2 regions of the Sporosarcina sp. AD_1 genome follow, and region 2 is predicted to be linked to the other one. Evidence: riboswitches for the same ligand, from Rfam matches in the RefSeq annotation. Region 2 holds a riboswitch; the other holds the start of a gene.
The links. Region 2 has a riboswitch for S-adenosylmethionine ahead of ACSW3C_RS14865 (O-acetylhomoserine aminocarboxypropyltransferase/cysteine synthase family protein). Riboswitches for the same ligand answer to the same signal wherever they lie in the genome.
Positions count from the first base shown of each region.

Region 1: it holds a riboswitch for S-adenosylmethionine, as region 2 does, so the genes downstream of both, metK (methionine adenosyltransferase) here and ACSW3C_RS14865 (O-acetylhomoserine aminocarboxypropyltransferase/cysteine synthase family protein) in region 2, are expected to answer to the same signal.

Region 1 covers NZ_JBPVIR010000008.1:14,183-18,508, forward strand. Annotated here, with positions in the region: gene ACSW3C_RS15365 (alpha/beta hydrolase family protein) at 1-107, shown strand, start outside; gene pckA (phosphoenolpyruvate carboxykinase (ATP)) at 236-1,822, opposite strand; SAM riboswitch class I at 1,996-2,106, shown strand; gene metK (methionine adenosyltransferase) at 2,289-3,494, shown strand; gene ACSW3C_RS15380 (hypothetical protein) at 3,748-4,077, opposite strand.
Region 2 covers NZ_JBPVIR010000007.1:135,077-139,402, reverse strand. Annotated here, with positions in the region: gene ACSW3C_RS14865 (O-acetylhomoserine aminocarboxypropyltransferase/cysteine synthase family protein) at 487-1,788, opposite strand; SAM riboswitch class I at 1,924-2,038, opposite strand; gene ACSW3C_RS14860 (glycerol-3-phosphate acyltransferase) at 2,291-2,929, shown strand; gene ACSW3C_RS14855 (GNAT family N-acetyltransferase) at 3,161-3,607, opposite strand; gene ACSW3C_RS14850 (SMI1/KNR4 family protein) at 3,982-4,326, opposite strand, start outside.

The sequences.
Region 1 (4,326 bases), on a different contig from region 2:
AGACGTATGATACCTGGTATTTTCCTGACTATACACACCACTTCCCGGCAGCTGAAAATGCGAGGGTTGTCCGCGAATTATGCGAGTGGATGAAAAAAGTTGAATAGATTGCATTGAAAAAGCACCTTCGAGCGGATCGGTCTCGGAGGTGTTTTCTAGCGGACGAAAATCGGAGGTGAATTTCAATAAGAAAAGCCGTCTCACGTTATGTGCGAGACGGCTTGCTTGTATTCGATTAGGCAGTTGGTCCGCCAAATTTGACAATATCTGCAGAGACATTTTCAAATTTCTTGAAGTTCTCACGGAACAGATCAGCCAATTCGTTAGCTTTCTTATCGTATGCTGCAGTATCTGCCCAAGCATTGCGTGGGTTCAATACTTCGCTAGGAACGCCTTCAATTGCTGTAGGCATCGCAAGACCGAACACTTCGTTCGTTTCAGTTTCTACGTCTTTCAACTTGCCAGCAAGAGCTGCACGAACCATTGTACGAGTATGTTTCAATGCCATACGCTTGCCGACGCCGTATTCGCCGCCAGTCCAGCCTGTATTGACAAGGAATACTTGTGCATCATGCTCATCGATTTTCTTACCGAGCATTTCCGCATAAACCGTTGCAGGAAGCGGAAGGAACGGAGAACCGAAGCATGTCGAGAATGTCGCTTCAGGAGCTGTAATCCCGCGTTCAGTACCTGCCAATTTGGACGTGAAGCCGCTAAGGAAATGATACATCGCTTGCTCTTTCGTCAACTTGGAGATTGGAGGCAGCACACCAAATGCATCCGCAGTCAAGAAGATGATTGTTTTTGGCTGGCCAGCCACTGATGGCGTAACGATGTTATCGATATATTGAATCGGATAAGCGGCACGAGTGTTTTCAGTTAAGGAGTTATCATCATAATCTGCAACACGTGTTTCTTCATCCAAGACAACGTTCTCCAAGACAGAACCAAAACGGATTGCACCATAAATTTCCGGTTCTTTTTCAGGCGAAAGGTTGATACATTTAGCATAGCAGCCACCTTCAATATTGAAGACGCCGTTATCCGACCAGCCGTGCTCGTCATCACCGATCAATTTACGTTGTGCATCTGCAGACAACGTTGTCTTTCCAGTACCTGAAAGGCCGAAGAACAAAGCAACATCGCCTTCTTCACCAACGTTTGCAGAACAGTGCATCGGTAAAATGCCGCGTTCAGGAAGCAAGAAGTTCATGACAGAGAAAATCGATTTCTTCATTTCTCCAGCATATTCAGTACCGCCGATCAACACAATACGGCGCTCAAAGGAAACAATGATGAATGTTTCGGAGTTCGTTCCATCAACAGCTGGATCTGCTTTGAAAGACGGTGCAGCTAAGATCGTGAATTGTGCTTCATGCGTTTTCAATTCTTCTTCAGTCGGGCGGATGAATAATTGGTGGACAAACAAGTTTTGCCACGCGTATTCGTTGATGACCTGAAGGGAAAGCTGGGAGTCTTTATCAGCACCTGCAAAGCCTTTGAAAACAAATAATTCATCTTTTTGCTTTAAATGATTGATCACTTTCGTGTATAGTGAATCAAAGATGTCCGCAGAAATCGGACGGTTCACTTTGCCCCAGTCGATTTTATCTTTAGTGGAAGGTTCTTCAACAATGAATTTGTCTCCAGGTGAACGGCCCGTATACTTTCCAGTGCGTGCAGCGAGTGCACCGTCTGCTGAAAGTTGTGCTTCTCCGCGAGCTGTCGCCTTTTCAACCAATTCCGCGACGGATGGCTGGATTGTAACATTGTTGCCTGCAAGAAGTTCTTTAAGTCCGTTTTCGATTTTCGCTGAAATCATAGTTTACGTACCGTCCTTTACATATAGTCCCAACTCAATGGGTATCCTTATTTTCGTAATTAGTATAACACATTAAGAATAATAATCTATACTAATTAAAAACTCAAGTGTTTCTCATTAAAATGATTTGACAAAAGCGCGAGTTTTTCGTAGCATTATATCATGAACGGATACTCTTATCCCGAGCTGGCGGAGGGACAGGCCCTATGAAGCCCGGCAACCTGCGCATACACTGCGAAAAGGTGCCAAACCTGGAGCAAGGTTGAATCCTTGGACGATAAGAGTGAAAGGTGCTGCTTTTGAAATAATGCCTTTCCTCATGTATATTTACGTGAGTGGAAGGCTTTTTATATTGTCTGGCCCTTAATCCTTGTGTATGTTGACGTCGACTCTCTTCAGGCGTGGAACTACTGGGACATATAGAGTACCGTATCAATATGAGCAAGCCGTTAAGGAGGAAATTACATTGACAAATCGCCGACTGTTCACATCGGAATCGGTAACAGAAGGACATCCGGATAAAATGTGCGATCAGATCTCTGACGCCATTTTGGATGCAATTTTAGAGGAAGACCCAAATGCACGCGTTGCGTGTGAAACAACTATCACAACAGGTCTCGTACTTGTTATAGGTGAAATTACAACGACAACGTACGTTGATATTCCGAAGGTCGTTCGGGACACAGTAAAGGAAATCGGGTACACCCGCGCGAAATTCGGATTCGACTGGGAAACCTCTTCTGTTTTGACTTCCATTGATGAACAATCACCGGACATCGCAGCGAGTGTGGATCAGGCGCTCGAAGCAAGAGAAGGAACGATGACCGATAAAGAATTGGAAGCCATCGGTGCAGGGGATCAGGGCTTGATGTTCGGATACGCATGTGATGAAACTCCGGAATTAATGCCTTTGCCAATTAGCTTGGCGCATAAATTATCCCGACGCTTAGCGCAAGTTCGCAAAGAAGACATCCTTTCTTATTTACGTCCGGATGGAAAAACGCAAGTAACGATCGAATATGATGAAAACAACCAACCGGTCCGTGTCGATACCATTGTCATCTCGACACAGCATCACCCGGACACAACGTTAGATCAAATCAAACGTGACATTAAAGAACACGTGATTGATGCAGTCGTCCCTGCTGAATTATTAGATGAAGAAACCAAATACTTCATTAACCCATCCGGTCGTTTCGTTATCGGCGGACCACAAGGGGATGCAGGATTGACAGGCCGGAAAATTATCGTTGATACGTATGGCGGCTACGCTCGTCACGGCGGCGGTGCATTCTCCGGTAAGGACGCGACAAAAGTAGACCGTTCCGCATCCTATGCGGCACGCTACGTAGCGAAAAATATCGTAGCTGCTGGACTCGCTTCCCGTTGTGAAGTACAGCTGGCGTACGCAATCGGTGTTGCGAAACCCGTTTCCATTTCCATCGACACATTCGGAACTGGAAAAGTCGAAGAAAGCAAGCTAGTCGAAATGGTGCGTGAGCTGTTTGATCTCCGTCCTGCCGGCATCATCAAAATGCTTGATCTTCGCAGACCGATCTACAAACAAACTGCTGCATACGGTCACTTTGGCCGCACAGATGTCGAGCTTCCTTGGGAACAAACCGACAAAGCAGCCGCTTTGAAAGAGAAATCCGGCATCGTTGTCGGGTAATAATGAAACAGGAGAAGAAAAACGTTATGTTTTTCTTCTCCTGTTTTTTTGATTGGAAGAGGGCGTGAGATGAAGGGGAATTTGGGGATTAAAAAAATCCCTTACAATGGGTTGGAGGGCAGGAATCCATCCATATCCAAAATAAAGGGTATCTGTTTTCGTTTTGCTATTGAAGGGAGAGTGGAGTACTTAATACAAGGGTATTGATCTGCAATCATACGAAAAGCCACTTTAATTTCTTTCTTGGCGCTAATTAATAATTGATTACCAGAACTTTACCTGTATCAGGGACAACCATTAGCGTAATCTCTTCGGAGCTTGCATTCTTTCCTTTAAAATAGTAAGCACGATCTGGAGCAAAAGGATTCCAACTAGACTCCACTTGAACGGTACCCGTATCCACGATGGTCATAGTATGATTGTTTAAGACTTTTTCTTTTGCTTGTTTATAAGTTAACGATGGTAAAGAAAGGAAAACAGATAAAATAATTATACCAATATAAATGAAATAACGTGTGAGCCTCTTATTCGGAATTAGCTGATGGTAAACAATAACATGAAGTCCTAATAAAACAATCGGCATTTTTAACGACATGACTCCACTGTATAGGCTCCGATCTATAATAAAGAGTATGATTAGAAAAATAAGCGAAATGATGAGTCCTTGCTTATACTTTTTAATATGATTTCACCTTTTCCGATGTTTATTTGCAGTAGCATGGTGGATCAGAAGTAGCCTAATCCATATGCGTTAGTAAAGATTTATTTATGATTAGTTTCATCTTAACAAACAGGTTATGATTTCGTCCTGCTTTATTTACAAATGCTTCAT
Region 2 (4,326 bases):
CGGGCGTCGAATGGGACGTTCCGTTACCCTACATTCATTATGGCGAGTGCCAAATGGGACACTCCTTATGCCAAATTCATTCCGGTTGGCGCCAAATAAGACACCTCATACGCCAAATTCATTCCGGTTAGCGCCAAATAACACAGCCTTTGCGCCAAATCCTCACCGGCGGGCGCCAAATAACACACGCTTTGAGCTAAATCCATTACGTCGAGTGCCAAATGAGACACTGTTTATTCCAAACCCTCTCCGTCGAGTGCCAAATGAGACACTCCTTACACCAAATCAACACCGGCAAGTGACAAATGGGACACTCCTTACGCTAAATACACACCGGCTAGTGCCAAATGAGGCCCCTAAACCGCATATACACACCGGCAAGTTTCAAATGAGATACTCCCTGTGTTAACTTCAAATCGGCAGTCACCAAATGAGGTCGTCTTTCTGCCATTTACTATCAAAAATCTATCTTTCAATTACTTTATTTCATTTTTCTACAGCGACAGGAACTGCTTTTTCGATCGCTTGGGCGAGGTCTGCGATAATATCTTCCGCGGATTCCAAGCCGACAGACAAACGGATCAATTCTTCTGTAACACCTGAATTCTTCAGATCTTCAGCAGACAGTTGCTGATGTGTTGTCGATGCCGGATGGATGATCAATGATTTGGCATCCCCGACATTAGCGACGTGCGACCAGATCTTTACACCATCAATTACCTTCCGTCCTGCTTCACGTCCGCCTTTGATACCGAATACAAGGATAGAGCCGAATCCATTCTTTAAGTACACTTTCGCGTTGGCATGCGATGGATGGTCTTCCGATCCTGCATAAGTTACCCACTCAACAGAAGGATGATTTTTCAAGAATTCCGCTACTTTGCGTGCATTTTCGTTATGGCGTGTCACGCGCAGGTGAAGCGTTTCTAAACCTTGCAAGAAGTTGAAGGCACTGTCTGGATCCAGGCAAGGACCGAAGTCACGTAGCAATTGGACACGTAGTTTTGTAGCAAATGCCGCGCCCGCTGTATCGATGCCGTAGCGCAAGCCGTGGTATGTTTCATCCGGCTCAGTGAATCCAGGAAACTTTCCTTTCGTCCAGTCGAATTTACCACCATCGACGACCACTCCGCCGATTGTTGTGCCATGTCCGCCAATCCATTTCGTTGCCGAATGAATGACCACGTCTGCTCCATGTTCGATCGGGTTTGCGCCATACGGAGAAGCGAATGTGCTATCGATCAATAATGGAATATCATTCTCATGAGCTACCTTCGCCACTGCCGCGATATCGAGAACGTGCAAGCTTGGATTGCCGATCGTCTCAGCAAACAGCGCTTTTGTCTTGTCAGTGATCGCCGCACGGAAATTCTCCGGATCGGTAGCATCTACGAATTTTACTGTAATTCCGTAGCGAGGAAGAGTTGTTGCGAATAAGTTATACGTACCGCCGTATAAGTTGCTGGCTGCCACGATTTCATCACCGGCACCTGCAATGTTCAATATGGAGAAAGCAATTGCTGCCATACCGGAAGAAAGGGCAACTGCTGCCGTTCCGCCTTCCAACAAAGCAATTCTTTCTTCAAAAACTGCAACAGTCGGGTTCGTAATGCGTGTATAAATATTCCCTGCCTCTTGAAGGGCAAATAGGTTTTGGGCATGTTCTGTATCACGGAAAACAAAAGAAGTGGTGCGATGGATCGGCACTGCGCAGGACCCTGTAACAGGATCGGGCTTTTGGCCACCATGCAAAAGTAGAGTTTCAGGTTGAAGTTGGTTGTTTGTCATTAGAATTACCTCCAGTGGTTGTAGTGTAAGACGAAAATGCAACAGAGTGATGCAGTGCGGAGGCGTTGGGGGTTTTTAGGAATAAAAAAATAACCCCTTTCGCTAAGAAGAGGGTTACGCTTTCGCTTATTCCTCCCCTTATCTTTCAGACCGTTCGCACGTTCTGTAGGAAGTAGCACCTTTGCAAGTTCGTCACTTGCCGGTTGCCGGGCATCGCAGGGCCTAGTCCCTCCGCCGCTCTTGATAAGAGTATGGGTGATTCAGTTTTTCATCTTGTTGAACAGTATAGAGACTCCTATTTTCAAAGTCAAGGGGTAAATTAAAAATTGTTCTGAACGTTTCGTATCATCGGGGACTTTTCTTTATTTCATCAATAAATTATTTTTACATTAAATTTGAAGAAACGACTCTTTCCCCTACCATTCGGCTATCTTTGAGAAATTCATTGAACGGTCCATTCAGACATCGTATGATAAAACCATATTGAATATGGGGGAATTTTATGATCTTTTGGATCATCGGTATTGCCATAATCGGATATGCCATCGGCTGTTTGCATGGTTCAGTCGTAGCGCAATGGATTTCTGGAGTGAACTTGAAAGAGACCGGCGTGAAAAATGCGGGTGCTTCGAACGCGCTCATCGTTCTCGGAAAACGATATGGGGCGCTCGTTGCCATAATTGATATCGGAAAAGGAATTCTGGCTGTCATAGCAGTCCGCCTTCTTTCCAACCAGTTTAATCTAGATCCAGAATATAGCACATTGCTTCTTTTCACTGTGGGAGCTGCTGTCATTTTCGGGCATAACTTTCCGTTTTACATGAAATTTAACGGCGGAAAAGGGACGGCAACGGTCATCGGGGTTTTATTTGCCATCGATTGGCGATTCGGTTTGGCAGGCCTTGTCCTTTTCATTGCGGTCGCACTATTGACGGACATTCTCGTCATTGGTGTCTTCATGTTGTACGTCACCTTGATGGCAATGGCCATTTGGCTGGATGGCTACTGGCCGATCCTGATTGCCGCCTTGCTTTTCATCATGGCTGTTTGGAAGCATACTGAAAATATAAAACGAATTCGTGCGGGAACTGAAACACGCATCCGTGCATCATTCAGTAAGAAAAAGGAGAAGTCCTCTTGATCTAACCAGTTTAGGGGATGGCGAGAGAAGTGCAATTAACAACTTAAAAACGAAAATAACAGGTTAATCAGCATGTATTTCAACAGTGAAATAGCTATATAAAACAAGTAAAAGCGCTCAGAAGTGGGCGCTTTTTTAGCATAATATTCTATAACTCCAATTGAACTAAAGCACTTTTTAAAGAACAATCGAGACAGTTTAGTTACAACATTTTTTCAACATAACATATGCTCAGACAGATTTTTCTGCTATGTACAACCGCATATAAAGATAACCATTTTCTATATTGTCGGATTGCTCAAAGCCTAAGCTACTCCAAAATTTTAGTGCGGTTTTATTTTCTAAATTAACTGGTAAGGAAATCCTACGTGCATTGAATTCTTTACACAGATATTCAATACAAAGCCTAGCGGCTAATGTTCCATAGCCTCTTTTTTGAAAACGGCTATCTATCATAAAATTTATGATTTGTGGGTTATTATCAGCAATAGACATTGAAACAAAGCCTACCATCACATTATCAGCACAGATTGCAAAAGGGCGTGACTCCTCATAAAATACCCACGCTTCGGCTAATGAATACGCCACAGAATCTACAAATTCCATACTTGTATCAGTTGTACGCAAGTTTAAACATTCTTCATAATTGTCACTATTAATTTTTCTTAATTCTAGCAAAGCAATCTCACCTTCCAAATATAGTTATGACTTTTTAATATGTATAATTCAACTTTTGAAAAGCGGAATCAGCAAATGCAAATAAACCTTAATAAATCGAAATTCCATTTAAAATTACGAGACATTACGTCGAATACTACTCTTTTTTATATTTTCTTTCCAATATCCAATTAGCATGGGTTCTAACAAGTGAATTAGTAAAATCTCATTATTTTATGCCTATGCTGCGATTCCAGATCATTTATATAAATCATTTTAACTGTATTAAAACAAAACAGGGACACCTATTCATATGCGAATTGTGCCCTCAAATGCTGTATGTTTTTCCCTCATCAACCGAACATGTTAGATGATAATTGATACTCTTATAATTATTATATTTCTAATCCCAACCATGTTCTAAATCTTTTTGCCGTCCCGCCATCGGGATTTATTCCACTGATAGAACTTGTCGTAAAAGGAAGCCACTGCCAATCCTCACACCCTACAAAACCTATTCTGGACCAATTCTCAATGAATTCATTGAAGTTATTTGCGAGCTTATATCCATGACCTTTTCCATCATCGTGGCTAAGGTAAACGATTGCAGCGTCTGTATCGTCTTTCATATCAAAAGCTAAGTAGTCACCATTTCCAACTTCACAAAACACTAATTTGTTATGCCAGACAACATCATACTCATTTTCTGGGTTCGGGAACACATTGTCAATCCAACCTAT